4 regions of the Streptomyces sp. NPDC079167 genome follow, and region 4 is predicted to be linked to each of the others. Evidence: riboswitches for the same ligand, from Rfam matches in the RefSeq annotation. Region 4 holds a riboswitch; each other region holds the start of a gene.
What was found. Region 4 has a riboswitch for cobalamin ahead of AB0P41_RS12860 (ABC transporter substrate-binding protein). Riboswitches for the same ligand answer to the same signal wherever they lie in the genome.
Positions count from the first base shown of each region.

Region 1: linked by a shared signal. The riboswitch ahead of AB0P41_RS11900 (iron ABC transporter permease) and the one ahead of AB0P41_RS12860 (ABC transporter substrate-binding protein) in region 4 are both predicted to bind cobalamin.
Region 2: linked by a shared signal. The riboswitch ahead of AB0P41_RS17875 (ribonucleoside-diphosphate reductase subunit alpha) and the one ahead of AB0P41_RS12860 (ABC transporter substrate-binding protein) in region 4 are both predicted to bind cobalamin.
Region 3: linked by a shared signal. The riboswitch ahead of AB0P41_RS28985 (energy-coupling factor ABC transporter permease) and the one ahead of AB0P41_RS12860 (ABC transporter substrate-binding protein) in region 4 are both predicted to bind cobalamin.

Region 1 is NZ_JBFBLO010000004.1:451,988-459,654, forward strand. It holds gene AB0P41_RS11885 (FAD-dependent oxidoreductase) at 1-306, opposite strand, end outside; gene AB0P41_RS11890 (ferredoxin) at 303-503, opposite strand; gene AB0P41_RS11895 (helix-turn-helix domain-containing protein) at 550-1,146, opposite strand; cobalamin riboswitch at 1,412-1,557, shown strand; gene AB0P41_RS11900 (iron ABC transporter permease) at 1,659-2,768, shown strand; gene AB0P41_RS11905 (ABC transporter ATP-binding protein) at 2,768-3,541, shown strand; gene AB0P41_RS11910 (ABC transporter substrate-binding protein) at 3,576-4,598, shown strand; gene AB0P41_RS11915 (SCO1431 family membrane protein) at 4,939-5,085, shown strand; gene AB0P41_RS11920 (glycoside hydrolase family 18 protein) at 5,168-6,442, opposite strand; gene AB0P41_RS11925 (acyl-CoA dehydrogenase family protein) at 6,793-7,667, shown strand, end outside.
Region 2 is NZ_JBFBLO010000007.1:354,700-362,366, reverse strand. It holds gene def (peptide deformylase) at 1-242, shown strand, start outside; gene AB0P41_RS17895 (D-Ala-D-Ala carboxypeptidase family metallohydrolase) at 422-1,159, shown strand; gene AB0P41_RS17890 (helix-turn-helix domain-containing protein) at 1,606-2,580, opposite strand; gene AB0P41_RS17885 (hypothetical protein) at 2,662-2,874, shown strand; gene AB0P41_RS17880 (ribonucleotide-diphosphate reductase subunit beta) at 2,871-3,887, opposite strand; gene AB0P41_RS17875 (ribonucleoside-diphosphate reductase subunit alpha) at 3,887-6,307, opposite strand; cobalamin riboswitch at 6,445-6,585, opposite strand; gene AB0P41_RS17870 (GNAT family N-acetyltransferase) at 6,621-7,121, opposite strand; gene mctP (monocarboxylate uptake permease MctP) at 7,268-7,667, opposite strand, start outside.
Region 3 is NZ_JBFBLO010000017.1:20,848-28,514, reverse strand. It holds gene AB0P41_RS28995 (FHA domain-containing protein) at 1-487, shown strand, start outside; gene AB0P41_RS28990 (protein kinase) at 484-1,821, shown strand; cobalamin riboswitch at 1,854-2,059, shown strand; gene AB0P41_RS28985 (energy-coupling factor ABC transporter permease) at 2,089-2,799, shown strand; gene AB0P41_RS28980 (energy-coupling factor ABC transporter substrate-binding protein) at 2,796-3,146, shown strand; gene cbiQ (cobalt ECF transporter T component CbiQ) at 3,153-3,902, shown strand; gene AB0P41_RS28970 (ATP-binding cassette domain-containing protein) at 3,899-4,765, shown strand; gene AB0P41_RS28965 (VWA domain-containing protein) at 4,770-6,392, opposite strand; gene AB0P41_RS28960 (AAA family ATPase) at 6,410-7,600, opposite strand.
Region 4 is NZ_JBFBLO010000005.1:194,471-202,137, forward strand. It holds gene AB0P41_RS12835 (MFS transporter) at 1-1,116, shown strand, start outside; gene AB0P41_RS12840 (type B 50S ribosomal protein L31) at 1,218-1,481, shown strand; gene AB0P41_RS12845 (carbohydrate kinase) at 1,577-2,566, shown strand; partial or broken gene AB0P41_RS12850 (acyl-CoA dehydrogenase) at 2,574-4,427, shown strand; gene AB0P41_RS12855 (hypothetical protein) at 4,427-4,597, shown strand; cobalamin riboswitch at 4,681-4,868, shown strand; gene AB0P41_RS12860 (ABC transporter substrate-binding protein) at 4,925-5,971, shown strand; gene AB0P41_RS12865 (iron chelate uptake ABC transporter family permease subunit) at 6,001-7,053, shown strand; gene AB0P41_RS12870 (ABC transporter ATP-binding protein) at 7,050-7,667, shown strand, end outside.

The sequences.
Region 1 (7,667 bases), on a different contig from region 4:
ATTCAGCTCGGCTCCGCCCGCCGTGCGCACGGTACGGGTGGTGGCGTCGAGGGCAGAGGCCCGTGCGCCGAGGACGAACTCGGCCTCCAGGGCGTCCAGCACCTCACGGGTGCGCAGGTGCGTGCGCTCGGCCTCCCACGTCCCGGCGAGTAGCTGCTTGGACAGCGGCGGACGGTCGTACGGCGCGCCGCTCTCCTCGCCGAGCAGCGTGATCCGCTCGCGGTAGCCCTTACGGCGCAGCGTCTCCACGACGGCGAGACCTGCCGCCCCTGCCCCGACGACGAGCACACCCGACGGTGCGCTCACGCGTCCTCACCGAGGTGGATGGCGGCGGCAGGGCAGACACCGGCGGACTCGCGGACCGCCTCGTGCCGGTCGGCGGGCGGTGCGGCGTCGAGAAGGACGACGATGCCGTCCTCGTCGCGCTGGTCGAACACCTCCGGGGCGATCATTACGCACTGCCCGGCGCCGCAGCACTTCTCCTCGTCAACGGTGATCTTCATGTTCTCTCCCTTGTTGGACCGGGCCCTCGTCGGGCGCGGGTCGGTTTCAGCGACGGGTCGTGGGCGCGGCGAGCAGCCCCACCAACGCGTCCTCCAGCGCGTCCGCGGTGCTCTCCCAGGACGAGCCGGGACGGACCGGCCCCTCGGCCAGGGAACGCTCCCGCTCCGCGCAGGTATGGGTGAGCAGATGACGGGCCATCTCGGCGCGCGCCGGGCGGATCTCGGGGGGAACGACAGAGTGCAGGCAGGTGCCCAGCCCCCGGAGGGTGCGGCGCAGGCTGTCACGGGTGAGGGACTCGTCCGCCACCAGCGTCCGCATCAGCGGGTCGGTCATCACCTGCGCGGCGAACCGCGCGTGCCACGAGGGGACACCGAGAGCGGCATGGTGGTCGGTCACCGGGCGCACCAGGCAACGCACCCAGTCCCGCAGGTCGGTGCTGTCGCCCACGGCCTCCACATAGCGCGCGCGGATCGCGTCGACACCCGTGCCGTGCTTGGTCATGATGGCCCGTACGAGCGTCGCCCTGCCGCCGAAGTGATAGCTGACGACGGTGTTGTTGCCCTGGCCGGCCGCCTCGCCGATCTGGCGGTTGGAGACGTTCGACAACCCGTGCTCGGCGTAGAGGCGTTCGGCCGCGGTCATGATGGCCTCGCGTGTGCCGGCGCCGCGACCGGTGCGAGGCTCTGTCCTGTTCACCAGGCCCGCGCTGAACGTGAGTTGGGGTCGGGACCGCCCGCCACGCCCATCAGGCCGGATTTCTCCACTTCGCTCATGGCTGCCTCCGCGCTGTTTCAGGGCCCCCGGCTTCCCGATCACTAGACAGCACACCTCCATGTAAATCAATCGACTGACTTAATCGGATGGCGTGGTCGGCCGGAAACGTGCGGAGCCGTCCGGCGGCTTTCCCCGTGACGGGCCGCCGGACGGTACGCGCTAAGCTGCATGCGCCTCGTGGGGGAAGTCCGGTCGAAGTCCGGCGCTGACCCGCAACGGTAGGCGGAACCGCACACGGTTCCGTAAGCCCGATCACCCACGGTGGCGAAGCTCCTGTCGATCGCCGTGGACTGCGAGAGGTGCTGCGAACGGCGCGCCTGGGCGTTCCGAGCCGCTCCTCGGATTACGTAGGCACGGCCCGAGGCGAAAGCGAACCGCCTGTGGCCACGCCCCGCGACCGAATACCCGCCGTGCTGTCGCGCGGTACCCGCTCCGGCAGTGGGCCCGCGCCCCCCGGACGCCTCCCTCTGCCCCTCCTGGTAACCGGCCTGTGCGTCGCGCTCCCGCTGTCCCTCGTCTGCGGGGCGGGGATCGGGGCCTCGGGGCTCACGTGGGGCGAGACGCTGCACCACCTGTGGGCGGGGCTGACCGGCGGGGCCATCACCCCGGACGAGATCTCCTCGTACACCATCGTCTGGGAGCTCCGCTTCCCGCGCGCCGTCCTCGCCGCGGTCGTCGGGGCCGGGCTGGCGGCCGTCGGCGTAGCCGTGCAGGCCATGGTGCGCAACGCGCTCGCCGACCCGTTCGTCCTCGGGATCTCCTCGGGTGCGGCCGTCGGTGCCAACGCCGTGCTCATCTTCGGGGCGTTCGGCGCGCTCGGCGTCTGGGCGCTGTCCTCGGCGGCCTTCGTCTCCGCGCTCCTCGCCATGGTGCTGGTGTACACGATCGCCCGGACCGCCCGGGGCCTGACACCGCTGCGCCTCGTGCTGACCGGCACGGCGATGTACTACGGCTTCTCGGCCGTGACCACCTTCATGGTGTTCGCCGCCGAGCGGGGCGAAGCGGCACGGTCCGCGATGATGTGGCTGCTCGGCAGCCTGGGCGGGGCCAACTGGTCGTCCGTGCCGATCGCAGCCGGCGCGGTGGCCGGCGGCCTCGCCCATCTCGGCTGGTCGGCACGGCGCCTGAACGCCCTCGCCATGGGCGACGAGACCGCCGCCGCACTCGGCGTGGACGCCGGCCGCCTGCGCAAGGAGCTCTTCCTCGTCTCCGCCGCCGTCACCGGGGCGGTCGTCGCGGTCAGCGGGGCCATCGGCTTCGTGGGCCTGATGGTTCCGCACGCCGCACGGATGCTGGTCGGCGCGGACCACCGCCGCCTGCTGGCCGTCGCGCCCCTGGCCGGCGCCACCCTGCTGATCTGGGTGGACATCCTGTCGCGCGTGGTGCTCGCCCCCGCCGAACTGCCGGTGGGCGTACTGACCGCGGCCGTCGGCGTGCCGTGTTTCGTCCTGCTCATGCGCCGCCGCACCTACACCTTCGGAGGTGTGTGATGCGGGTCGAGATCGACGCACTCACGGTCGAGATCGCCGGCGCGCGGCTGGTGGAGGACGTCACGCTGCGAGCCGGCAGCGGACAGCTCGTCGGTCTCGTCGGCCCCAACGGCAGCGGCAAGTCGACCCTGTTGCGGTGCGTCTACCGGGCGCTCCGGCCCTCGGCCGGTTCGGTGCGGATCGGTGGCGAGGATCTGCGAACCATGACGGCCCGTGAGGGCGCGCGCCGACTGGCAGCCCTTCCGCAGGAAGTGGTCGCGGAGTTCGACTTCACCGTCGCCGAGACCGTGGCCATGGGCCGGCTGCCGCACCAGGGGCCGATGGCCCGCACCACCGACGAGGACCGCCGCACATGTGAGGCCGCGCTGGAGGACGTCGGGGCCGGCCACCTGGCCGACCGCGGCTTCCTCACCCTCTCCGGCGGGGAGAAGCAGCGGGTCCTGATCGCCCGCGCGCTCGCCCAGCAGCCGCAGGTGATGGTGCTCGACGAGCCCACCAACCACCTGGACATCGCCCAGCAGCTGGAGGTCCTCGCGCTGGTACGCGGCAGCGGCCTGACCGCACTCACCGCCCTGCACGACCTCAACCTCGCCGCACGTCACTGCGATGTCGTCCACGTCATCGACGGCGGGCGGATCGTCGCCTCCGGACCACCTCACGACGTCTTCACACCCGGGTTGCTGGCCGAGGTGTTCGGCGTCCGCGCGCATCGTGTACCGCACCCCGAGACGGGCGCGCTGCAACTGCTCTTCGACCGGCTTCCCTCCGCATGACGCCCCGTCACCGTTCCCAAGGAGTCCGCACGCCATGCGTCATCTCGTACGCCCCGCCGCACTCGCCCTCGCCGCCGCACTCGCCCTCACCGGCTGCGGGGCGGAGGTCACCTCGCAGGAAGGGAAGGAGGACGGCGCCCCGGCAGCCGGCGGCCACTACCCGGTGACCGTGGAGAACTGCGGCGAGAAGAAGACGTACGACAAGGCTCCGCAGCGGGTGGTCACCAACGATGTCGGCATCACCGAGATCATGTTCGCGCTCGGCCTGGAGGACCACATGGCCGGATACGTCATGCCCGACGACAAGGGGGACCTGACATCCGTGCCCTGGAAGGACGGATACCGGAAGACCACGTGGCTCTCGAAGGAGCGGATCAACAAGGAGCTGGTCCTCGACGCCGGCGCCGATCTCGTCTTCGCGGGGTGGAACTACGGATTCAGCGAGGGCGAAGGCTTCACACCCGACGCGCTGCGGCGGGTGGGCATCGACTCGTACCTGCTCAGCGAGTCGTGCCGTAACGGACAGGGCAAGGCCCGCGGAGTGATGGCGCCGCTCGACGCGCTCTACACCGACCTGCGGAACCTGGGCAGGATCTTCGACGTCGAGGACCGGGCCGGCACGCTCGTCGCCTCGTTCCGGAAGCAGGTGGCCGAAGCGCAGGCGCAGGCCCCGCGAGGCGCCGACCGGCCGCGCGTCTTCCTCTACGACGACGGCCAGGACAAGCCTCTGACCTCGGGTGCCTACGCCGGCCCCCACGACATCATCACCAAGGCCGGCGGCGACCACATCATGAAGGACCTCAAGGACAGCTGGACCACGGTGGGCTGGGAGACGGTCGTGGCCCGCGACCCGGAGGTCATCGTGATCAACAACTACGGGGACACCACCGCTGACCGGAAGCGGGAGTTCCTGAAGTCCTACGGGCCGCTCGCCAACGTCTCCGCGATCAAGAACGACCGGATCGTCGTCCTCGACTACGTCGACCTCGTCGAGAGTCCGCGCAACCCCGCGGCCGTCAGCTCACTCGCGGCGGAGCTGAGAGACCTCAGCTCCTGACCCGGGCGGGCACCGGTGCACCCCTGCCAGATGCGGGAGACGGGTTTGATGCCCGCGCGTCGGGTGGGATGCCCGTTCCGGACTCCGAGCCGGGTGGGCGCCTCGGATCCTGGCGCCCGCTCCCGGGGCGGACGATCGGTGTGGCGTGCCGCACAGCGGACTCTCCGCGCCGGGTGCCCTCTGCCCGCCGATCCCCTGCGGGAGCGCGGATGCGGGCCTTCCTCCGGCCTGCCGTCCCGCCGGCGGCTGTGACCCGGATCTCTACCGCGTCGCCCGCCTCCGCTGGCACTGTGGTCGGGTCACGGGGGACGCCCACTGCCGAACGACCGAGCGAGATGCCATGACCGCCACCACAGCCGAGAACCGGACCCACACCCGCGCCCGCACCGGCGGCCCCGAGGACGGGCCGAAGGTCCTGGAGCACATCCTGGGCTGGACGCTCGTCGTCGTCCTCGCCATGTTCGTCACCCAGGCCGGACTGATGTGAACCCCTGGACGACGGGTGGGGTGGGGCGCCCGCCCGGCACCCCACCCCTGACCCGCCCTGCGGGCCGTGTACCCCGTCGGGGCTAGTTGATGGCCCGGATCAGCTCACCGTCCGTCGTGTCGCCGCTGAGCTCCCAGAAGAACGTCCCTCCCAGGCCCTGCTCGTCCTTGTAGTCCATCTTCGTGGCGATGGTGGCCGGGGTGTCGTAGCTCCACCAGTCGCTGCCGCAGAGGGCGTACGCCGTCCCGGCGACCGTGCCGGTGGCCGGGCAGCTGTTCTTCAGGACCTTGTAGTCCTCGATGCCGGCCTCGTACGTACCCGGGGCCGCCCCCGTCGCCGTGCCACCCGGCTCCTCCTGGGTGACGCCGGTCCAGCCGCGTCCGTAGAAGCCGATGCCCAGCAGCAGCTTCTCCGGGGGGATGCCCAGCCCCTTGAGCTTGGAGATCGCCGCGTCACTGTCGAAGCCCTCCGCCGGAATGCCCGGGTAGGAGGTCAGCGGGGAGTGCGGAGCCGTCGGGCCCTGCGCCGCGAAGGCGCCGAAGAAGTCGTACGTCATCGGGTTGTACCAGTCCAGGTACTTCGCCGCCCCCGCGTAGTCCACCGCGTCGATCTTGCCGCCGTCGGACCCGTCCGCGGTGATCGCCGAGGTGACCAGGTTGTCGGTGCCGAACTTCGAGCGCAGCGCCGACAGGAGGCCGCCGTAGGCGTCGCGGCCACTGGTGTCACAGGTCAGCCCGCAGGCGTTCGGGTACTCCCAGTCGATGTCGATGCCGTCGAAGACATCGGCCCAGCGCGGGTCCTCGACCAGGTCGTAGCAGGACTCGGCGAAGGCGGCCGGGTTCTGCGCGGCCTCACCGAAGCCGCCGGACCAGCTCCAGCCGCCGAAGGACCAGATGACCTTCAGGTCCGGGTGCAGCTTCTTCAGCTTGCGCAACTGGTTGAAGTTCCCGCGGAGTTCCTGGTCCCAGGTGTCCGCGACGCCGTCCACCGACTGGTCCGCCGTGTAGGCCTTCTCGTAGTCGGCGTAACTGTCGCCGATGGTGCACTTGCCGCCCTGGACGTTGCCGAACGCGTAGTTGATGTGCGTCAGCTTGTCGGCCGAGCCCGACGTCTCGATGTTCTTGACGTGGTAATCGCGGTCGTAGACACCCCAGTTGGTGAAGTATCCGACCACCTTGTCGCCGGCCGCGGTCGGCCCGGCTTCGGCGGCTGCCGGCGCGGAGACCTCGGCGGCGGCAGGGGCGGCACCCGCGGATGACGTACCGGCGACGCCGAGCAGCGCGGCTCCGAGTGCGGCGGTACAGAGGGTGGCGGTGAGCGCCCGAAGGCGGGCGCGAGGACGGTGAAGTCCGGTCATTGTGGCTCCTCGTGGGGGAGGGCTTGGGCGTGGGGGGTGCCTGCCCTGCTCCATCCGGAATTGGCATGGACGCGATCAGGCATTGGGGGAGACCGTAGAAGGACTAGACCAGTTGGGTCAATGGTTCGGACCAATTTCCCTGGTCATGGCTCCGGCTACCCGGTGACGCGTGCGCTCCGATCGGGCATACTCAACGCGCCACAGCCGCCGGCCGACGCCTCCCGTGATCCGGGAAGGCAGGATCGGCTGCGGAGCCGTAACTTCCCGGGCATCGCCCGGGACCACCCGGCGGTGCGGCGCACACCCCGCGCGCGACCGCCGTCACGCCCGACAGGGAGGAGAGCGCCGTCATGTCCGACCGTGCCCCGCAGCCGGTGGAACGCCGTCTGCCCACCGAGGAGTCCCGGCAGCTCGTCGAGCTCGTACGCGACATCGTGTCGAAGGAAATCGCTCCCCGGGCGGCCGAGGAAGAGGAAGCGGGCTTCTTTCCGCGCCCGGTCTTCACCCTGCTCTCCGAAGCCGGCCTGCTCGGGCTGCCGTACGACTCCGCGTACGGCGGTGGCGACCAGCCGTACGAGGTCTACCTCCAGGTGCTCGAAGAGCTCGCCGCCGCCCGGCTCACCGTCGGCCTCGGCGTCAGCGTCCACTCGCTGGCCTGTCACGCGCTCGCCGGATACGGCACCGAAGCGCAACGGGCCGCCCACCTCCCGGCGATGCTCGCCGGCGGCCTGCTCGGCGCCTACTGCCTCTCCGAGCCGTCCTCGGGGTCCGACGCCGCCTCTCTGCGCACCAAGGCCGTCCGGGACGGCGAGGACTGGGTCCTCACCGGCACCAAGGCATGGATCACGCACGGTGGCATCGCCGACTTCTACACGGTGCTCGCCCGCACCGGGGAGGACGGCCCGCGCGGCATCACCGCCTTCCTCGTGCCCGGCGACGCCGAGGGCCTCGGCGCCGCCCTGCCCGAGAAGAAGATGGGCATGAAGGGATCGCCCACCGCCCAGCTGCACTTCGACGGCGTACGGATCTCCGGCGACCGCCGCATCGGTGACGAGGGGCAGGGCTTCGCCATCGCCCTGTCCGCGCTCGACTCGGGGCGGCTGGGAATCGCCGCCTGCGCCATCGGCGTCGCCCAGGCGGCTCTGGACGAGGCGGTCCGGTACGCCACCGACCGGCGACAGTTCGGGCGGCCCATCGCGGACTTCCAGGGGCTGCGCTTCATGCT
Region 2 (7,667 bases), on a different contig from region 4:
CCGTGCCCACGGCGTACGCCGCGCTCGCGCGCCCCGACTACGCGGTCGTGCGCGGTCAGGACGCCCAGGGCAACGCGGTGAAGGTCCGGGGCAGCGGCTATTTCGCGCGCTGCCTCCAGCACGAGACGGACCACCTGTACGGCTACCTCTACATCGACCGTCTCTCGAAGCGGGACCGCAAGGCGGCGCTGAAGGAGATGGCCGAGGGCACCCCGCGCTACGAGGTCGTCCCGAACGACTGATTCCCCCGCTGTTCGGAGAGGGCCCCGCCGCAGGCGGGGCCCTCTCCGTGTCAGGGGTACGGAAGGAGGACGGGGCTTGGCCAACCAGCGTTCTCCCTCGCGTAGTTGACGCGCGTCGACCCTTCCGCCAGGCTCGTCCCACGCCACGCCTCTACGCCTCACCGTGCAGGGAGACCCCCATGCTCAGACGTACCGCACATCTGCTGCTCGGCCTTGTCATGACCATGGCCTTCGCCATCGGCGGCGCCGTCGTCACCGCGGGCACCGCGCAGGCCGACGGCTGTTTCACCTGGACCCGCACCCTGTCGTCCGGCGCCACCGGCAACGACGTCACCCAGCTCCAGATCCGGGTGGCCGGCTATCCGGGATACAACTCCGTGCTCGCCATCGACGGCTCCTACGGCCCCGCCACCAAGGCCGCGGTCCAGCGTTTCCAGTCCGCGTACGGCCTCGCCGCCGACGGCGTCGCCGGGCCGGCCACGCAGGCCAAGCTCTACGCGCTCCAGGACAACGACTGCACCCCCGTCAACTTCACCTATCCCGAGCTGAACACGTGCAACAGCACCTGGGCGGGCGGTGCGGTCGCGGCGGGTACGGCCAAGGCCAACGCCCTGAGCAGCATGTGGAAGCTGCAGGCCCTGCGGCACGCGCTGGGCGACCAGCCCCTCCGGGTCACCAGCGGCTTCCGTTCCACGTCCTGCAACGCGGCCGTCGGCGGGGCCACGAACAGCCGCCATCTCTACGGAGACGCCGTCGACCTCGGCGCCGGGCCGCACTCCCTCTGCACCATCGCCAAGCAGGCCCGCAACCACGGCTTCCGGGGCATCCTCGGCCCGGGCTACGCCGGCCACGGCGACCACATCCACGTGAACCAGGGGCCGAACCACTTCTGGTCCGCCTCGCAGTGCGGCATCTGAGCGCACGCACGCGGTGACCGCACCTCGTGCGGCGAGCCCCGCCCGGGACACGTGCCCGGGCGGGGTTGCGTCGTGACAGGAAGGCGCGGACGTCAGGCGGTGCGAGCCCGCAACGCCGTCCCCCGCACGGTCTGGACCGCGGCGCCGTCGGACACCCGCTCCGTGAGCCCGCCGAGCAGGTCCCGAGCGAGAGCTCCGCACCCACCTCGAGCGGCGCGCCCAGGTGCTTCTTGCCGCGCGTTGAGTCCAGGCACAGACCGCTGTCCGTGGAGCGGACCGTGTAGTGGCCGTCGTCGGTCGCCGTCAGCGTCCAGGCGGCGTCACCGCCCTTGTGCAGGCCCATGTGCCAGACCCTCGTCCGCCGCCCGGGCGGCAGTCCATGGACGGGCCGGGGCGGTGCTTGGACAATGCTTGGCCAATCGACCTTACGCCGGATCAGGTACGGGTCAGGCGACCTCGCGGATCAAGACCGGGCCGCGGAAGGTCCGGCGGTAGGCGTTCGGGGTGGTGCCCAGTGCGCGTACGAACTGGTGGCGCAGCGCCGCCGCGGTCCCGAACCCGGTCCGTCCCGCGATCGTGTCCATGGTCTCGTCCGAGGTCTCCAGCAGGTGCTGTGCCAGCAGCACGCGCTGCCGGAGCAGCCAGCGGTACGGCGTGGTGCCGGTCTCCTGCTGGAAGCGGCGGGCGAAGGTCCGGGGCGACATGTGGCTCCGGTCGGCCAGCTGTTCGACGGTCATGTCCTGGTCGAGGTGGCTCTCCATCCAGGCGAGGGTGCCCCCGACCGTGTCGCACCGGGTGCGGGGCAGCGGACGCTTGATGTACTGCGCCTGGCCGCCGTCCCGGTGCGGGGGGACCACCATGCGGCGGGCGACGGCGTTCGCGACGGCCGGCCCGTGTGCCTGGCGGACCAGGTGCAGGGCGGCGTCGATGCCCGCGGCCGTGCCCGCCGACGTGATGACCGGCCCCGCGTCCACGTACAGCACGTCCGGTTCCACGCACGCCTTCGGGAAGCGGCGGGCCAGCTCGTCGGCGTGCCGCCAGTGGGTGGTGCAGCGGCGGCCGTCCAGAAGCCCGGCCGCCCCCAGGACGTACGCCCCGGAGCAGACGCTCAGCACCCGCGCCCCGCGCTCGACGGCTCGGCGCAGGGCGTCCAGGGCCTCCTCGGGATAGGTCCGCTCCATGAAGTGGCTCCCCGCCGGTACGGCGATGAGATCGGCCTCCTCCAGGCGGTCGAGACCGTGGGGGGTGCTGATCGTGAATCCGGCGTGCGTCCGGAGGACGGGGCCTTCGGCCGACACGACGGCGAAGTCATGGACGGGCAGCCCGTCCTCGGACCGGTCGAGCCCGAACACCTCGCACAGCACGCCGAGTTCGAAGGGGTGGACCTCGTCGAGCAGCAGGACGGCGACATTCTTCAGCATGCCGCCAGTGTGGCAGTAATTCGATGCTGCATGACAGTCCTGCCACTGCCGGAATCCGTCCGCCCCGACGACAGTGGAGCCATGAACACATTCCTGAGCTACCTGGCCGTAGTCGTCCTCTTCGCCCTCGTCCTGCTGCCCGCCCTTGTCGGTCTCGCCCGGGAGCGCCGGATCGACCGCGCACTGCGTGAGGCGGAACGGAGGAGGGGGGAGCGCCCCCCGGGAACGCCAGGCGCCGCGCAGCCGCTCACGGCCACGCGGCGCCCGTACATCAGGTCCTGGGCGCGGATCTAGAAGTCGTCGTCGAAGCCGACGGACCCCTCCACCGCCACCTGGTACGCGGAGGGGCGCCGCTCGAAGAAGTTCGTCAGCTCCTGCACCCCCTGGAGCTCCATGAACGAGAACGGGTTCTCGGAACCGTAGAGCGGGGGGAAGCCGAGCCGGGTGAGCCGCTGGTCGGCGACGCACTCCAGGTACTGGCGCATCGACTCGGTGTTCATCCCCGGCAGGCCGTCGCCGCACAGGTCGCGGCCGAACTGCAGCTCCGCCTCGACCGCCTCCCGCAGCATGTCGGTGACCTGCTGCTGGAGCTCGTCGTCGAAGAGGTCCGGCTCCTCCTTGCGGACGGTGTCGACGACCTCGAAGGCGAAGTTCATGTGCATCGTCTCGTCACGGAACACCCAGTTGGTGCCCGTGGCGAGACCGTGCAGCAGACCGCGCGAGCGGAACCAGTAGACGTACGCGAACGCGCCGTAGAAGAACAGCCCCTCGATGCACGCGGCGAAGCAGATCAGGTTGAGCAGGAAGCGCCGGCGGTCGGCCTTCGACTCCAGCCGCTCGATCTTCTCGACCGAGTCCATCCACCGGAAGCAGAACTGCGCCTTCTCGCGGATCGAGGGGATCTCCTCGACCGCGTCGAAGGCCGCGGCACGGTCCTCCGGGTCGGGCAGATAGGTGTCGAGCAGCGTCAGATAGAACTGGACGTGCACGGCCTCCTCGAACAGCTGACGTGACAGATAGAGGCGCGCCTCGGGCGAGTTGATGTGCTTGTAGAGCGTCAGCACCAGGTTGTTGGAGACGATCGAGTCACCCGTCGCGAAGAACGCGACCAGCCGGCCGATCATGTGCTGCTCACCGGGTGAGAGCTTGGCGAGGTCGGCGACGTCGGAGTGCAGGTCGACCTCCTCCACGTGCCAGGTGTTCTTGATCGCGTCCCGGTAGCGCTCGTAGAAGTCCGGGTAGCGCATGGGACGCAGGGTCAGTTCGAAGCCCGGGTCGAGCAGGTTCTTGTTCTCGGACGTCGTCATTACTGGCAGGCCTCGCAGGACTCGGGGTTTTCCAGGGAACAGGCGACCGAGTCCGCGTCGGGCGCGGGTGCCTGCTCGGGGATCGGGGCGGCGGATGCCGCGCGGGCGATCCGGGTCGCCGGGCGCGAGCGCAGGTAGTACGTCGTCTTCAGCCCCTGCTTCCAGGCGTACGCGTACATCGAGGAGAGCTTGCCGATCGTCGGCGTCTCCAGGAACAGGTTGAGCGACTGGCTCTGGTCGAGGAACGGCGTACGGGCAGCCGCCATGTCGATCAGTCCGCGCTGCGGGATCTCCCACGCCGTGCGGTACAGCGCGCGCACGTCCTCGGGGATCCAGCCGAAGCCCTGCACGGAGCCGCTCGCCTCGCGCAGTGCCTCACGGGTCCGCGCGTCCCAGACGCCGAGTCTCTTCAGCTCGTCGACCAGGTAGGCGTTGACCTGGAGGAACTCTCCGCTGAGGGTCTCGCGCTTGAACAGGTTGGAGACCTGCGGCTCGACGCACTCGTACACCCCGGCGATCGAGGCGATGGTCGCCGTCGGCGCGATGGCGAGCAGCAGCGAGTTGCGCATGCCCGTCTTCGCGATCCGGGCGCGCAGCGCGTCCCAGCGCTCCGGCCAGTGCAGCTCGGTGTCGTAGTGGTCCGGGTGCAGTACGCCGCGCGCCGCGCGGGTCTCGGACCAGGCGGGCAGCGGGCCCACGGGGGTCCCCCCTGCACCGGAGCCTGCCGAAGGTGCTTGGGGGCGCTCGGCGAGGTCGCAGGACGACTCGTACGCGGCGAGCATGATCCGCTCGGAGATCTTCGTGGAGAGCGCGCGGGCCTCGGGCGAGTCGAAGGGGAGGCGCAGCTTGAAGAAGACGTCCTGGAGCCCCATCGCGCCCAGGCCCACCGGACGCCAGCGGGCATTGGAGCGGCCGGCCTGCTCGGTCGGGTAGAAGTTGATGTCGACGACCCGGTCCAGGAAGGTCACGGCGGTCCGCACGGTGGCGTCCAGCCGTTCCCAGTCGATCGAGCCGTCCACCACGAACGCGCCCAGGTTGACCGAACCCAGGTTGCAGACGGCCGTCTCGCCGTCGTCGGTGACTTCGAGGATCTCCGTGCACAGGTTCGACGAGTGCACGACGCGGCCCGGCTCGGCGGTCTGGTTCGCCGTGCGGTTGGAGGCGTCCTTGAACGTCATCCAGCCCTGCCCGGTCTGGGCGAGGGTCCGCATCATCCTGCCGTACAGCTCACGGGCCGGCAGGGCCTTGCGGGCCAGCCCCTTGGCCTCGGCGGCCCGGTAGGCGGCGTCGAACGCGTCGCCCCACAGGTCGACCAGCTCGGGGACGTCGGCCGGGGAGAACAGTGACCAGTCGGTGTCCGCGTCGACGCGGCGCATGAACTCGTCCGGGATCCAGTGGGCCAGGTTGAGGTTGTGCGTACGCCGCTGGTCCTCGCCGGTGTTGTCGCGCAGCTCCAGGAACTCCTCGATGTCCGCGTGCCAGGTCTCCAGGTAGACGGCCGCGGCACCCTTGCGGCGGCCGCCCTGGTTCACCGCGGCGACCGAGGCGTCCAGCGTCTTCAGGAACGGCACGATGCCGTTGGAGTGCCCGTTGGTGCCGCGGATGAGCGAACCCCGGGCGCGGATACGGGAGTACGAGAGCCCGATGCCGCCCGCGTGCTTGGAGAGGCGCGCCACCTGGTGGTAGCGGTCGTAGATCGAGTCCAGCTCGTCCTTGGGGGAGTCCAGCAGGTAGCAGGAGGACATCTGCGGGTGCCGGGTGCCGGAGTTGAAGAGGGTGGGGGAGGAGGGCAGGTAGTCCAGCCGGTTCATCAGGCCGTACAGCGCGGCCACTTCCTCCAGGGCCCGCTCGGAGGTGTCCTCGGCGAGCCCGGCCGCGACGCGCAGCATGAAGTGCTGCGGGGTCTCGATGACGTCGCGGGTGAGCGGATGGCGCAGCAGGTACCTGCTGTGCAGCGTCCGCAGCCCGAAGTAGCCGAAACGGTCGTCGGCGCCTTCGGCGAGCGCCCGCTCGACCAGCGCGTCGAGGGCGGCGGCGTGCAGCGTGACGAACCCGGCCGTACGGTCCGCGATCAGGCCCTCGCGGTGTCCGACGGCGACCGACGCGGAGAAGGAGACGGCGCCCTGGCCGGCGGCCTCGTCCGCGATGGTCCGGGTGAGGAGCCGGGCGGCGAGCCGGGAGTAGGCGGGGTCCTCGGAGATCAGGCCGGCGGCGGCCTCGGTGGCCAGCGAGCGCAGCTCCGCCTCGTCCGACCGGGCGTTGCGGCCACGCAGCGCGGCGGCGGCCACCCGTCCGGGGTCGGCGTCGGGCAGATCGGCGGTGAGACCGGTCAGGGTCCGCAGCAGTGCGGTCCCGGGTGCGTCGGTCGTGCGGCCTTCGGATTCCGTGGCTGAAACCGGGTCGGCTGGCGCGATGGTCACTGGGGCTATCCCTCGCTCGGCTCGGGGCCTGCGGGAGCGGGGCAGCCGGGGGCACACGGCGCCCGGGGAAGGGCAGCACGGCACGCGGCGTCCACCGGCCCTCCGCGGGGCCCGGACGTATCGGCGCCCGGATCGGTCGAGCCGGGCGCACTGTCGGCAGGTCTTCGGACTTCGGGGTGCGCGGAGCACACCGATCACACCGTTGCGGGACAGTTCCGGATTCTCACCGGATTCCCCTGCGGCGACAGCGAGGTCGAGCATACATGTGGTGGCTGCTGATTGAAGAAGCCCCCACATCTTGTGTCGTGAAGGGTCAGAGCTCCAGGCGGAACGTCAGGAGCGCGAGCCCCGGCAGGGGACACCAGTCCCGCTCGGGAGTCCGTACGAAGCCGAGGCGGCGGTATATCCGGTGGGCGCCCGTCATGGCGGACTGCGTCGACAGGACGATCCCGGAAAGCCCTCCGGCTGCCCGAGCCCGCTCGATACAGGCCCGCACGAGCGCCTCGCCCGCGCCCCGCCCACGGGCCTCCGGCGAGACGGCCAGCATCCGGAACTCGGCCTCGTCCTCCCCGGCGATGTCCGCCCACGGGCTGCCCGGCGCGACGTAGGTGACACCGCCCAGCAGCCGGCCGTCGGCGTCCAGCGCGACCAGCACCTCGGCCTCGGCGGCCCGCCGCCCGACCGCGCGGAGCTGATCCAGGTAGGGGTCGTCGGCGCCGAAGTCCAGGAGCCCGTCGCCCAGATACGCGTGTGCGGTGATCTCGCCGAGCTCCTCGAACTGAGCGGGCAGCGCCGGCCTGATCGAAACGTCCATGGGCGGCAGTCTGCCCCAGGAACCGGGTGCGGCGCGCCCCGGTTTCCGGAGACCGAACGCGCACGCCGCCGGTCCTGATACGACTCCGTCCCGGCAGGGAGGACCCTGCCGGGACGGACGTCCTGCTCCGAGTGACCGCTGTGGGGTCAGTGGCCGCCCGGGGCGCCCGCCGTGGCCGGCGGCAGCTCGACCTTGACGCCGGGGTCGCCCGCGTCCGCCGTGTAGTCCGACGGGGAGGTCTCGTCCACACCGGCCGGTGCCTTCACCGCGTTGAGGACGACGGTCAGCACGAGCACGACGACGACGTTCAGCACGAACGCGGTGAGACCGATGTACCCGATCTCGCCGATGCCCGGGATCTCCTTCGAGGAACCGCCGAAGTGCTTCTGGGTGGGGCTGGCGACGCCGTACGCGGCCGCCGTGCCGTAGATCATGCCGACCGCCCAGCCGGCGATCAGGGCCCAGCGGTGGAACCACCGGGTGAAGAGCCCGCCCACCAGGGCCGGCATCGTCTGGAGGATCCAGATGCCGCCCAGCAGCTGGAAG
Region 3 (7,667 bases), on a different contig from region 4:
GCCGGGCCGGCTGGAGGCGCCCGTGCCCTTCGAGTTCGGGCGTGTGGTCCTGCCGGCCTCGGGCGATCTGCTCACCTTCGACGTCTGGGCGCCTCGCCACGCGTTCCGCAGCGTCCCGCGCCACGGCCTCGACGGATCCGCCACCGTTCCGGCCTTCGTACTCGACCGCACCAAGCGCTACTTCGCCGTGCTGGCGGCCCTGTGCGAACCCAGGCTGCGCGGTACGACCAGCGCCCCGTTGCCGGCCGTCGAACAGCTGATGGACCGGCTCCGTCCGACCTGGCCCACCGTCAGCCGGTCGGCCATGTACTGGAACATCGACTATCTGTCCGTGAAGCTGCGGTTGCGCCCCGACCGGATCGCCGCGGAGCCCGGTCAGCGTGTCCACGGGAAGAAGGAGTCCCTCGTCGCGCTCGCGCTCCGCTTCGACCTGGTCCGCGAGGACGACCTCGTGGTGCTCACGCCTCTCGGAAAGGTGGCGCAGTGAGCGGGCAGCTGCACGCGGTCTCCGTCCCCAGGGGCTACCGGGTGGGCTCCTGGGAAGTCGGCGGACCCATCGCCTCCGGGGCGTTCGCCACCGTCTACACGGGGCGGCGCGTGGACGACGGCGAGACCGAGCCGGATCCGCCCGAACGGGCCGCGCTGAAGTTCCTGCCCACCGGCACCCGCACACCACGTCAGCTCAGCCATCTGCGCGAACTGACCGAGCGTGAGATCGACTTGCTGGCCAGGCTCCGCACGCCCCGCCTCATCCGCATGTACGAGACGCTGACGGTCGACGACCCGGACCGCCCGGAGCTGGACGGCGCCACCGTCCTCGTCCTGGAGCGGGCCGAGGCCGATCTGAACCAGCTCCTGGAGCGGACTCCGGTCCCGGAGGCGGGACCGTCCCTGCTCGCGCAGATCTGTGAGGGTCTGCACCAACTGCACCACGCGGGGTGGGTGCACGGTGACCTGAAGCCTGCCAATGTGCTGCTCCTGAAGGACGGTTCGGTCCGGCTGGCCGACTTCAACATGGCGGCCGAACTGGAAGGCACCCACGCCTACGCCCCGGCGTTCGCCACCCCCGACTACACCCCGCCCGAGCTGTTCTGGCCGGAGATCGACGAGCGTGGCACGCGGATCCGCCCCACCTGCGACATCTGGGCCTTCGGTGTCCTGGCCCATGTCGTCCTGACCGGGTCGTTCCCGCTGCCGGGCGCGACCGCGGAGGCCCGGGCCGATGCGGCGACGCAGTACGCGCGCGGTGGTGAGGAGCTGCGCCTGTCCCCCGCCCTCCCCGACGACTGGCGTGACATCGTGCGGGAGTGCCTGGCCCCCACGCACGAGCGACGTCTCGCGGACACCGGCGCGCTGCTCCGCAGGGTGGAGCGTGCCGCGGGCGCCTCCCGTTCGGCGAGACTGCCGAGACTGCGGCCGAGACGGTGGCGGCGCCTGCACGTCGCGGCGGCGCTCGTGGCGGTGCTGCTGGGAGGAGCCGCGTACACCTTCCTGCCGGAGACCGCGGAGCCGAGCGCGGCGCCGCCCACCTGTGAGAGACCCGTGGTGTACGAGGACGCGCACGGCCGCGGCTTCATGGCGGGCCACAGCGGCACCTGGGACTTCACCATCAAGCGGGGAGACGGAGGCAGTCAGGTCAGGGAGGCCCAGTGCCTGCTCAGACACCTGCACGGCATCACCGAGGTCGGCGAGGTGGACGGCGACTTCGGGCCCATGACCCATGGAGCCGTCGTCACCTTTCAGGAACGGGCCGGTCTGGACGCGGACGGGTCGGTCGGCCCGGAGACCTGGCGCGCCCTGCGCAGGGCCGAAGAACCGTGACGGTGGCCGCCCTCGGTGATCTCGGGCCCGCTTGTCATCGTCCCCCGCCTGGCACTACTGTCGCCACGCCTTGGTGAACGGGAAATCGGTGTGATGCCGGTGCGGCCCTCGCCACTGTGATCGGGAAGTCCGGCTCCGGCCCTCACGGGCAGCCACTGGGTCCTTGTGACCCGGGAAGGCGGAATTCGGGCGGTGTTACCCGTAAGCCAGGAGACCGGCCAAGGCACTTCAACCATCCACGAGGTGCTGGAGAGGGTCTGCTGAGCCATGCACATAGCCGAGGGTTTTCTGCCTCCGGCGCACGCGATCGCCTGGGGTGTCGCGTCCGCGCCGTTCGTCGTCCACGGAGTCCGCTCACTCACGCGCGAAGTACGGGAGAACCCCGAGAGCACGCTGCTCCTGGGGGCTTCCGGGGCCTTCACGTTCGTTCTCTCCGCATTGAAGATCCCCTCCGTGACCGGGAGTTGCTCCCATCCCACGGGCACGGGGCTGGGAGCCATCCTGTTCCGCCCGCCGATCATGGCGGTCCTGGGCACCATCACCCTGCTGTTCCAGGCGCTCCTGCTCGCCCACGGCGGGCTGACCACGCTGGGCGCCAACGTCTTCTCGATGGCGATCGTCGGGCCCTGGGCGGGGTACGCCGTCTACAGGCTGCTGCGCCGGTACGGCGTGCCGCTGATGGTGGGGGTGTTCTTCGGCGCGTTCGTCGCCGACCTGTCGACGTACTGCGTCACGAGCGTGCAGCTGGCGCTCGCCTTCCCGGACCCGGGCAGCGGCTTCCTGGGCGCGCTCGGCAAGTTCGGCTCCATCTTCGCGGTCACCCAGATCCCGCTGGCGGTGAGTGAGGGGCTCCTGACCGTTCTGGTCATGCGGCTCCTGGTGCAGTCCAGCAAGGGAGATCTGACCCGGCTCGGCGTGTTCCTCGCCGGAAGGCGGGACCGGACCAGGACGGACGGAACCGAGGCGGTGGCCCGATGAACAAGAACACGAGGATCAACGCCCTGCTGCTGCTCGTCGTGGCCGCGCTGGCCGTCCTGCCGCTGGCCCTCGGCCTCGGCGACGACGAGAAGGAGCCGTTCGCGGGGGCCGATGCCCAGGCCGAGACGGCGATCACCGAGATCGATCCCGGGTACGAACCCTGGTTCTCCCCGCTGTACGAACCACCGTCGGGCGAGATCGAGTCGGCGCTGTTCGCCCTCCAGGCGGCGTTGGGCGCGGGCGTGCTCGCCTACTACTTCGGGCTCCGGCGCGGGCGCCGCCAGGGCGAGCTGCGCGGGACCACGCGGCAGGAGAGCGCCGGGGAGCCGGCGGCCCGGGAGAACTGAGCGCTCGTGCTGCCGATCGACGCGGCGGCGCACAGCAGTCGCTGGCGCCGCCGCCATCCCGTGGACAAAGCCGTACTCGGTCTGGGACTCACCGTCCTGGCCATCTCGCTGCCGCCCTGGCCCGGAGCCGTGCTGATCCTCCTCACCGCCGTCGCCGTGCTGCTGGGGCCGGCCGGTGTGCCCGCCCGCCACCTCTGGCGGGCCTACCGGGTTCCCCTGGGTTTCTGCGTCACCGGGGCGGCCACACTGCTCGTGCAGGTCGGCGGGCCGGAAGGGTTCGTGACCCTCGCCGACGGGGGGCCGAACCGTGCCGGTGAGCTGTTGCTGCGCACCTCCGCGGCGTCGCTGGGGGTCCTGCTGTTCGCCTTCACCACCCCGATGTCCGACCTGCTGCCGCGCCTGGTCAAGGCGGGGGTGCCGGCGCCTGTGGTGGACGTCGCCCTGGTGACGTACCGCATGAGCTTCCTGCTCCTGGACTCGGTGCGCCGGATCCGGGAGGCCCAGGCGGCCCGGCTCGGGCACACCACTCGGGCCGCCGCCTGGCGGTCGCTGGCGAGGCTGGGGGCCACCGCGTTCGTCAGGGCCTTCGACCGCGCGGCACGGCTCCAGGCGGGTCTCGCCGGACGCGGTTACGACGGGACCCTGCGTGTCCTGGTACCCGACGCCCGCGTCTCCGGCCGGTTCGTGGCCATGAGCATCACCCTGCTCGCGGCCCTCGCCGCGCTGACCTTCGTCCTGGAAAGGCCCCTTTCATGAGCGAATCCGCTCTGCTCGCCCTGCGGGGCGCGTCCTTCGCGTACGAGGACGGCCCTGCCGTGCTCAGCGGTCTCGACTTCGAGGCGCGGGCGGGGCGTGCGCTCGCCCTGCTCGGCCGGAACGGCAGTGGGAAGACCACGCTGATGCGTCTGCTCAGCGGCGGGCTGCGCCCCCGCGAGGGGCGGTTGACGGTGGAGGGCCATCCGGTCACGTACGACCGGAAGGGCCTGACCCGGCTGCGTACGACGGTCCAGCTGGTGGTGCAGGACCCGGACGACCAGTTGTTCGCCGCGTCCGTCTCCCAGGACGTGTCCTTCGGACCGCTGAATCTCGGGCTGCCCGACAGCGAGGTGCGGGCCCGGGTGGACGAGGCGCTGGGCGCGCTGGACATCACGGCACTGGCGGACCGGCCCACCCATCTGCTCTCGTACGGGCAGCGCAAACGGGCCGCCATCGCGGGCGCGGTCGCGATGCGGCCCCGGGTGCTGATCCTCGACGAGCCGACCGCCGGTCTGGACCCGGACGGTCAGGAGCGGCTGCTCGCCACGCTGGGCACCCTCCGGGAGAGCGGCACCACCGTCATGATGGCGACCCACGACGTCGACCTGGCCCTGCGCTGGGCCGACGACGCCGCGCTCCTCACCCCCTCTGGCGTCCGAGCCGGGCCCGCACCGGTGATGCTCGCCCGTACGGATCTCCTGGAGGAGGCCGGACTGCGGCTGCCGTGGGGCGTCGCGACCGCCCGGCTGCTGCGCGCGCACGGCCTGCTGGACGCGTCGGCGCCCGGCCCCCGCACCCCCGAGGAACTCGCCGGCTTCGCCTCGCCCGCCGGCGGCAGGGGGCAGGCCGCCGCACGCCGGTGAGCGGTCAGATGACGCGGAAGAGGTCGCCGGCGGCATGGACGTCGGTGAGGTCCTCGATGGTGCGCAGGTTGTCGCACAACGCGTCCAGGACGGTGCCGGGGCCGGCGGCCTGCGTGGCCCCGATGGCCACGCCGAAGGAGCGGAAGCCCAGCGTGCGCTTGGCGTCGTTCCAGCTGCGCATCCACTGCTTGCTGACGTCGCACTCCCCGTCGGTGATCATCACTATGTCGCCGCGCCGGCGCCCGTCCGAGTTGAACTCCTCGTCCAGCAGCCTGACGGCGGCCGCGAGCGGGGTCCGGAACTCCGTACCGCCTCCGAAGAAGTGCTCGGCGAAGTCGAGGACGTCGGCGATACCGGCCGGCTGCGAGCCCGGGAAGCGGCACACCTTCACGGAGTCGGACGAGGAGAACAGGATTCCGACGAAGTCACGGCGCGCCCGGCGGGCCTGGTCCAGCAGCGCCAGGGCGCAGGCCTTGGCCCACGCCTCCCGGGTGACACCACCGGGTCCGGACTCCAGCATCGAGTACGAGCAGTCGACACAGGCGATGACGGCGCCCTTGCCCGTGGTCTGCTCACCTCGGCTGTCGTAGAGCATCAGCCGCGACTCGGCGTACCTCGCGGCGAACACGCTCCTCATGGCGGGTACGCCGAGGTTCGCCAGCTCGGAGGGGATGACCCGGGAGAGGTCGTCGCCCAGGGTGATTCCGACCAGTTCGCCCGTGCCCTGCTCGACCTTGCGGGCGCGTTCCCCGTCGGCCATCTGCCTGAACCGGCCGATGAGGTCCGCGAACCGCCCCAGCCGGCCGGAGCGCAGCCGCTCGGCGAGGCGAGCACGCCGGTCGAACGGCATCCGCTCCAGCTCGCCCGGGCCCACACCCCACGCGCGCATCAGCTCGGCCTCCTCGCGGGACTGCCCGGCGGCCTTGCCCGAGCCGCTCCGCGCGGCCGCGCGGATGCCCGGAGCCGCTGCGGCGAGTGCCTGCCCGGCCTCCTGTGCCGCCTGCCGCGCGGCGGCGTCGGCGGCCTCGGCCGTCTCGACGGCCCGCGTCAGGGCGTCGGCCGTGGCGTCAGGCACCGTGCCGTCCTCGTCCGTCTCCCCGCCGGCCTGCTGGAGCGCTCCGGTGACGGCGGCCGCGGCGTGCTCGGCCCGCTCCTGGGCGCTTTTCGCCCGCCGGGCCCGGTCCGCCGCCTCCTTGGCCAGTTCCAGCATCAGGCGCAGGGCGTCGGACTGGGCCAGCACCCCCATCGCGGCGGCGTAGGGGTCGCCGGACGTCTCGCGGTGCAGCTCGGCGAACTCCGGGCTGCCCGTCATGGCCGTGACGACCTGGTGGTTGACCAGCCGTGAGGGGTCCATCTCGGCCCGCTCGCGCATCTGCGGGCTGACCTTGTAGGCGGCCAGGAACACGTCCGCGAGCAGGTCCTCGGTGTGGTCGAAGCGTTCGTTCAGGTCCCTCGCGAGTCGCTGCAGCCCGGTGGCCTGGGTGTAGGTGTCGCGCCAGGCCATCGTGTCGAACCGGTCGCCGGCCACCGCGGTGTGCGCCTTCGGGCGGCCCGTGTCAGCGGGCGGCCCCAGCCACTTGCCGGCGCGGGCCGTCAGGTCCGCGATCCCGCCGGGTCTCTCCTCCATGACCGTGCCCCCGCCGCTCAGAGCCGGGCCTGGACGATACTCGCGTCCACCCCGAGCGCTTCGGTCAGGACACGGGCGTGGACGGCTCGCTGAAGGAGGATCACACGCTCCACGGTAGCCGTGGAGCGTCCGGCGGTCCCGGCCTCCTTGCGAAGTCTCTCCAGCTTCTTTCCTGCCGTGTTGAGCTTGGTGATCGCCTCCCTGATCGCCCAGTCGCCCAGTGCCTCACGGGACTGCCCGGCCTTGGCGTCGAGTTGGGCCTCCAGCTCCTCGATGGCGTCGGCGAGGTCGAGCGCCTCCTTGGCGTCGGGGTTGACCAGGTGGAGCACCTCTCGTTCGACGGCCGGTCGTTCGGCGGGCGAGTCCCACAGCACATGGGTGAGCACCGACAGGTCGTTCCGGCCCACCTTGTCCCGGCCGTCCAGGAAGGCGCTCGCCTGGAGCAACCGGACCGACTGCCGCCAGCGACGGTCGGATGAGATCAGCTCCTTGCGGCGCAGGGCGGCCCGCAGCGTGCACAAGGCGTCGACGATCGCGTCCGGGACACCCACGGCCGGCACGGCTTCGGTCACGGCGTGTTGCAGTTCGGCCAGCTCCACCGTCGTCCGGGTGAGGACGGCCGGGGCGGTGACGGCGGAGCGCACCAGTCCCGCGAAGTTGGAGGGGTCGGCGAGGTACCCGACCTCGAGCCGCACCAGCAGCCGGTCGTAGATCGCGGCGCTGTCCTCACCGGCCGGCAGTTCGTTGGACGCGGTGATCGCGCTGATCAGGGGGCAGTGGATCGGCTCGCCGCCGTTCTCCGGGTGGTAGAGGCGTTCGTTGAGCAGCCCGAGGGTTTCGTTCAGAGCCGCGGTGGAGCACTTGAAGATCTCGTCGATGAACGCGATGTGTGCTGTCGTCGCCCGGCCGTCGAATATCTGCCGGTACTCGCCCCGGCTCAGCGCCCCCACGTCGATCGGGCCGAACATGCGGGTCGGCGCGGTGAACTTGCTGAGCAGGATCTCCCAGTAGTTCGCGCTCCCGATACGGCCCGTCAGTTCCCGCGCGAGTTCCGACTTCGCGGTGCCCGGAGGGCCGAGCAGGAGTGAGTGCTGACCGGCCAGCATCGCCACCGTCAGCGTCCGTATGACGTCGTCCCGCTCGTAGAACAGCCCTGACAGTTCACCGGTGATCGCTCGCAGTCGCTCCGCCGTGTCCTGTGCGCCCATCGCCATCTCCCCTGTCCGCCAACCTTGCTGGGAACCGGCGGATTACGGTGCAGGCCGGCCCGCGGCC
Region 4 (7,667 bases):
TCCGACGTCATCGGCCGCCGCGCCGTCCTGGCCTCCGCCGGTCTGCTCAACGCATGCGCCCTCACGCTCATGGGCCTCGGCACCTCCCCCTGGGTGCTCGCCCTCGGCATGGCTCTCATGGGTGCGGGCCGCGCCCTGTCCAGCGGACCCGCCGAGGCCTGGTACGTCGACACCGTGCACGCCCACGCGGGCCCCGACGCCGAGATCCGTACGGGGCTGGCGCGCGGCAGTGCCGCCTCGTCCGGCGCCATCGCCCTCGGCGTCGTTCTCGGAGGGGCGCTGCCGTGGCTGCTCGGCCTCGGTCCGGACCCAGGGGCCCGGCTGCGGACGCTCACCTCGGATCTGGTCCTTCCGCTCTCCGTGCCCGTGCTCCTCGGTGCGGTCGTCTGCATCGCCTTCGTCCTCTACGTCCTGACCGCCCTCACGGAGCCGCCCCGCCCCGTGGCCACCCTGCGCGGCGTCCTGCGGGGCGTGCCCGGTGCCATCGCCGCGGGGCTGCGGCTCGGTGCCGGGGACGCGCTGATCCGTCGCATCCTGATGACCACGGGCGCCGCAGGTACAGCTCTCGCCGCTCTCGAACTGCTCACCCCCGGCCGCGCCGCCGCGCTCACCGGGACCGCGGAGTCCGGTGCGGTCCTCTTCGCCGGCCTGGCCGCCGCCGGATTCGCGTGCTCGGCGCTCGGAAGCCAGCTGGCGCCGTTCGTCGCCCGGCTCGCGGGAGACGCGGAACGCGCGGTCCTGGCGAGCCTCGGGGTGAGCGTGGCCGGTCTGCTGGCGCTCGGCGCCACCGTGTCCGCCACCGGGGCGCCCGCGCTGACCCTGGCCGTCGCCGGATACGGACTGGTCTATCTGGGCCTGGGCGCCGCAGGGCCTACCGAGAACGACCTCCTGCACCGCCGCGTCGACGCCTCCGGCCGGGCGACGGCCCTCTCCGTGCAGTCGCTGGCCCAGCAACTCGTGGGGGCGGCCGCCGGCCTGGTCATCGGCGTGCTGCCCGCAGGGCCGCTGCCCTGGCTGCTCGGCGCCGTCGTGCTGCTGGCCGGAGCGCTCCTGTGGACCCGGCGCACCGCCTCCGTCCCGAAGGCGGCCCCCGCCCCCGAGTGGGACGGGGGCTGATCCGCTGCTCCGTACGGACGTCCCGGATCGCGCCCGCCCCCGCCGTTCGGGACGCTGGCCCGAAGCCGGGACGCGAGATCCCCGTACCTCCAGGAGCAGAGATGCAGCAGGACAAGCACCCGTCGTACCGTCCCGTGGTCTTCCGTGACCGTTCCGCCGGGTACGCCTTTCTGACCCGGTCCACCGCGTCGAGCGAGCAGACGATCGACTGGGACGACGGCAACACCTATCCGGTCATCGACGTGGAGATCTCCGCCGAGAGCCACCCGTTCTTCACCGGCAAGGCGAGGGTGGTCGACACCGAGGGCCAGGTCGCCAAGTTCGAACGGCGCTACGGCGACGAAGGGCGCGGCGGCGCCTCCTGAGCCCCGGGTCACCACGGCTCCCCGCATCCGGGGAGAATCGGCGGCAGTGCGTCCCCTCACCACGACCGCCCGCGCTCTCCAGGAGACCTGCCCCCATGCCCGACAGCCCCGACCTGCTGGTCATCGGCGAATGCGTCGCCGACATCGTCCGGCTGCCGGGCGCGCCGGACCGGACCCACCCCCGCGGCAGCCCCGCGAACGTCGCGTACGGTCTGGCCGGACTGGGCAGGAGCACCACCCTGATCACCCAGCTGGGTCCGGACCCCGACGGGCGGCTGATCGCGGAGCACCTGGCTTCGGCCGGGGTACGGGTCCTCGACGACGGCAGCGGCGCGCCCACCCCCACCGCCACGGTGGACCTCGACGAGGCGGGCCGGGCCACGTACACCTTCGAGATCGGCTGGACGCTGGGCACGGTCGCGTGGTCCGGGGAGCCGCCCCGGCACGTCCACACCGGGTCCCTCGCCACCGCCCTGGACCCAGGAGCGGACACGGTCCTGGATCTCGTCGAGTCGCTCCGCCCGGCGGCCACCGTCAGTTACGACCCCAACGTCCGGCCCGCCCTGATGGGGGACCACGCCCGTGCCGTACGCCGCGCCGAACGCTGGGCCGCGCTCAGCGACATCGTCAAGGCCAGCGACGAGGACCTGCGATGGCTGTACCCCGACGACACGTCGGAGACGGCCGCCGAGCGGTGGCTGCGCTCCGGTCCCGCGGTCGTCCTGGTCACCCGGGGCGCCGGAGGGGCGACGGCCTTCCTGCCGGGCGGGACCGTAGGCGCCGACGCGCCGCCCGTCAGGGTCGTGGACACGGTGGGCGCGGGCGACGCCTTCATGTCCGCCGCACTGCACGCCCTGGCCTCGTACGGACTGCTCGGAGGACGGGCCCGCGCACGGCTGCGCTCGCTGGACGCCACCGTCCTGGGCGACGTGCTGCGCCACGCCGTGGCGTCGGCCGCCGTGACCGTCGGACGGGCGGGTGCCCTGCCTCCCGACGAGGAGGAGCTGGCGGCGGCCCTGACCGGCGTGCCGGTCCGGGAGCGGCAGACCCTCCAGGGGTGTCCTCGCCCGCACCACGATCGTTGATTTCGTTATGACCGTGACCCTTACCGACACCGCCCCACCGTCCACCACCGAACTGCTGACCGGCGTCGTCCTCGGCCCGGACTTCCGCCGTGAGCACGGGTTCTGGCAGCGGCTGATCAGCACAGAACCGTTCCGCCGCCCCGCCGGCGGAACGCCCGAAGAGCGACTGGACCTCGCCTACGACCGGTTGCGGATCCTCAACCTCTCCCTGGACAGCGGCGCACGCCTCGCCGCCGACCCCCGAGCGCTGGCCGCTCTGCACGCCTGGCTCGGCCCGGTGGACCCCGCGCTCACCACCGTGGCGGGTATCCACTACAACCTCTTCCTCGGCAGCCTCCTCGACCACGACTGCGTCGGCCGCCGCGATCTGTCGGACTACCTGTCGATGCGGCGCATCGGCACCTTCCTCTGCACGGAGGTCGCACACGGCAACAACGCGGCGGCCATGGAGACCACCGCCACCTACGACCGTGAACGGGACGGCTTCGTCCTGCACACCCCGAACCCGGGCGCCCAGAAGTTCATGCCCAACACCAGCCCGGCGGGCGGAGCCAAGTCCGGCCTGGTCGCCGCCCGCCTGGTGGCCGACGGCTCCGACCACGGGGTACGCCTCTTCCTGGTGCCGCTCACCGACGACGCGCAGGCGCTGCCCGGTGTCCGGGTGCGGCGGCTGCCGGCCCGGATGGGCAGCCCGGTGGACCACTGTCTGACCTCCTTCGACCGGCTCTTCGTGGCACGGGACGCCCTGCTGGGACCAGCCGAGGAGGCCGACGCGCCAGGGGAGTTCAGGACGGGGCCGGGGGACAGGCGGCGTCGCTTCCTCACCTCGATCGGGCGGGTCACCCCCGGCCGCATCTCCATGAGCGCCTGCGCCGCGGGTTCGGCCCGCGCGACCCTGGCGGTCGCCGTACGCTACGGCGGGCACCGGATGATCTCCGGCTCCCGGGGCGCCCCACCGGTGCCGGTGAACGCCCACCGGACGCACCACGGACCGCTCGCCTCGGCCATGGCCATGGTCTTCGCCATGAGCCTGCTGTACCGCAGGGCACAGGAGCGCTGGGAAACCTGTACGGACGAGGACGCCCGGACGGACGCGGTGAGACTGGTCGACGTCGCCAAGGCGTGGATCACCTGGCGGGCCCGCGACGTCATCGTCGAGAGCCGTGAACGCTGCGGTGCCCAGGCGCTGCTGGAGAACAACGGCATGACCGAACTCGTCACGGGCGTGGAGGGCGCCATCACCGCGGAGGGCGACAACATCGCCCTGTACGCCAAGGCCGCGGCCGACATGCTCTTCGCCGCGGAGCCCGGCGGTGGTGATGACGACGCCCCGGACCGGGCTCCGCGCCCCGGGGACCTCGCCGACCCGCACTTCCTGGGCCGGCTCCTCGCCTCGGTCCAGGACATCTGGTTCGCCCGCGCCAGGGCCCGTGCGCTGCGGGCACCCGACGCAGACACCCTCGGCCGGTGGAACGCGGCCTCGGGCCCCGCCCTGCGCGGCGTCGAGGCCTATGCGTACCGGCAGGCCGCCGACGCCTACGCCGAGGCCCGCGCGGCACTGCCCGAGGGGGCGGCCAGGGACCGGCTCGGCGAGCTGGAGCGGCTGTTCGCCCTCGAATGGGTCTCCCGCAACAGCGGCGACCTGCTGGCCGCCGGTCTCCTGAGCGCCGCTCAGGTGGACGCCCTGCCCGAGGCCGTCGAGGAGCTCGTCACAGCCGTCGCCGCGCACGCCCCTGAGCTGGCCGAGTCCTTCGCCCTGCCCGAGGAACTGCTCGCCGACTGGCCGATCGCCGGACCCGGCTACGCGGACGCGTACGACGACCCCGAGGGCCCCTGGAACACCGGCCGGGCGGACGCCCGATGAGCGCCGGAGGCAAGGGACAGGCCGTCTGCTGCCGCCTGGGCGAGCACCTGGAGATCCTGGGTCTGCGCGCCGTCCTGCTCGCCTACTGGGGCACGACGTCCGTGCTCGCCCGCCGCGGCGGGAAGCCGCAGCCCGAAGGCGGCGAATCGGTTCACCCCAAGCGCTGACCCGCCCGACGGCCGGCCGGTACGGAGAGGGAGAGGCCCCTCGCCGTACCGGCGACGGCCCCCGAGGCCGCCGGAGCGCAGCGTGATAGCTTGCAGACGCCAGTCACACTCCACGTGGAGTCAGGGAATCCGGTGCGAATCCGGAGCTGACGCGCAGCGGTGAGGGGGACGGGCGGGGCCACAGCCACTGGAACACCCTCGGGTGCACCGGGAAGGCGCCTCGTCCGGACGAACCCGAGTCCGAAGACCTGCTGGCAACCGCTTCCGCACCGGGAGCGGAACTCCGTACGGGCTCCGCGCATGAGCCCAGAGAAGGCCGAGGACTCCGTGCCGCCCATAGCCAGCACCGTACGCCGAACAGCCCTGCTCATCGCGGGACTTGTCCTTCTGACCGCCTGCGGCGGAGGTGGGAGCACCTCCGACGGCGCGGCACGGGACTCCGCCGGCGACGGCTTCCCCGTGACCCTGAAGAACTGCGGCCGTACGGTGACAGTCGACTCCCCACCACGTCACGCCGTCTCCCTCAACCAGGGATCCACGGAGATCCTGCTCTCCCTGGGCCTCGCCGACAGGCTGGCCGCCACCGCGACCTGGACGGACCCGGTGATGAAGGGCCTGGAGAAGGACGAATCCACGGTGCAGCGCCTCGCCGAGAACCAGCCCTCCTCCGAGAAGGTCCTCGCCGAGGAGCCCGACTTCGTCAGCGCCTCGTTCGAATCCACCCTCGGGAAGGGCGGGGTGGCGTCCCGCGACCAGTTCGGGGAGCTGGGCGTACCGACGTACCTCTCACCCTCCGACTGCGCGGGCAAGGACAACGCCGGGAGCGGCGACGGCTCCCGCTCCGAGCCCCTGACCATGGACCGCGTGTACGGCGAAGTACGTGACCTCGCCAAGGTGTTCGGCGTCCCGGAGCGCGGCGAGAAGCTGGTGAAGAGCCTCCGCGCACGCGTCGACAGGGCGACCGCGGACATCGACGCGTCCGGGACCACGATGCTCTACTGGTTCGCCAACTCCGAGGCCCCGTACCTGGCCGGGTGCTGCGGCGCACCCGGCATCATCACCGAGGAGCTGGGCGCGAAGAACGTCTTCGACGACACTCACGAGGAATGGCCCCAGATCAACTGGGAGACCGTCGCCGACCGGAACCCCGACGTCCTGGTCATCGGTGACCTGACCCGGAAGTCGCAGACGGCCGAGAGCGCGGCGAAGAAGATCGAGTTCCTGGAGTCCAACCCCGCCACGAAGAACATGGACGCCGTCCGGCACAAACGGTACGTCGTGCTCAGCGGCCAGGCGATGAACCCGACCATCCGGACCGTGGAGGGCGTGGAGCGCGTCGCGGCCGGGCTGCGCTCGTTCGGACTCGCGGGGTGACGAGGACCGAACGCGCCCCGGACGTACGGGTGGAGCCGCCGCCCGCGACCCGGACGGCCCCCGCAGCCCGGGTCCTGCGCGACGGCGTCCTGTGGACCGCCGGGACCGTCCTGCTGCTCCTCTCCGTCGCGGTGGCCGTCACGATCGGACCCGCCCGTATCTCCGTCCCGGACGTCTGGTCCGCGGTGGCCTCGCACCTCGGCCTGGGAGACGGGCGGCTGACCCCGATCCGCGACGGGATCATCTGGAACCTGCGCATGCCCCGCACCCTGCTCGCAGCGGTGTGCGGGGCCGGACTCGCGGTGTGCGGCACCGTGATGCAGTCGCTGCTGCGCAACCCTCTCGCCGACCCCTTCGTCCTCGGCGTCTCCTCCGGGGCGTCCACCGGGGCGGTCGTGGTCGTCGTCCTGGGCGTCGGCGGCGGAGCCGTGTCGGTCTCGGGCGGTGCGTTCGTCGGGGCGCTGTGCTCGTTCGCCCTCGTCCTGCTGCTCAGCCACACCCTCGGCGGATCCACCGACCGGGTCGTCCTCGCCGGGGTCGCGGCCATGCAGCTCTTCTCCGCGCTCACGTCCTTCGTCGTGATGACCGCCGCCGACGCCGAGCAGACGCGGGGCGTGCTCTTCTGGCTGCTCGGCTCGCTGAGCGGGGTGGGCTGGAGCGATGTGTGGATGTGCTCGGCCGTGCTGGCCGTGACCCTGCTGATCTGCCTCGGCCACGCCCGTACGCTCGACGCCTTCGCCTTCGGCCAGGACGCCGCGGCCGCGCTGGGCGTGCACGTGGGGCGCACCCGGATCGTGCTGCTCTGCACCACCGCGCTCCTGACGGCGGCCCTGGTCAGCTCGGCGGGCGCCATCGGCTTCGTCGGCCTCGTCCTCCCGCACGCCGCCCGGGCGCTGACGGGCCCGGGGCACCGACGGCTGCTGCCGGTGACCGCTCTCGCCGGAGCCGTGTTCCTGGTCTGGGTCGACACCCTGGCCAGGACCGTCCTCGACCCGCAGGAGGTCCCGGTCGGTGTGGTCACCTCCCTCATCGGGGTGCCCGTCTTCGTCATCGTCCTATACCGCACCCGGAGGAACGCGTGAACAGGACAGTGGTCCCCGGCGAGGGCCTGCGCGCCGACCGGGTCGCCAGGGAGGCCGGCGGACGGATCGTCCTCGACGGAGTGAGCATCGCGCCGCTGCCCGGCACCACCGTCGGGCTCCTGGGGCCCAACGGCTCCGGCAAGACCACGCTGCTGCGGGTGATGGCGGGCGTTCTCGCGCCCGGCGCGGGCGTCGTCACCCTCGACGGCCGCACGCTCGCCGAGACCGGCCGGCGAGGCGTGGCCCGCCGCGTGGCCGTCGTCGACCAGCACGCGGTCACCCAGGTCGACCTGAGTGTGCTGGACGTCGTACGCCTCGGCCGCATCCCGCACCGCCGGGCCTGGTCGGCGCCCGGGCCCGAGGACGAGGCCGCCGTGCACGAGGCCCTGGCGCGCACCGGACTGGCCGACCGTGCCGCACAGTCCTGGCACACCCTGTCGGGTGGCGAGCGCCAGCGGGTGCAGATCGCCCGCGCCCTCGCCCAGCAGCCGCGGGAACTCCTCCTGGACGAACCCACCAACCACCTGGACATCCAGCACCAGCTGGAACTGCTCTCCCTGGTCGCCGCGCTGCCCGTCACCGTGGTGGTCGCGCTGCACGACCTCAATCTGGCC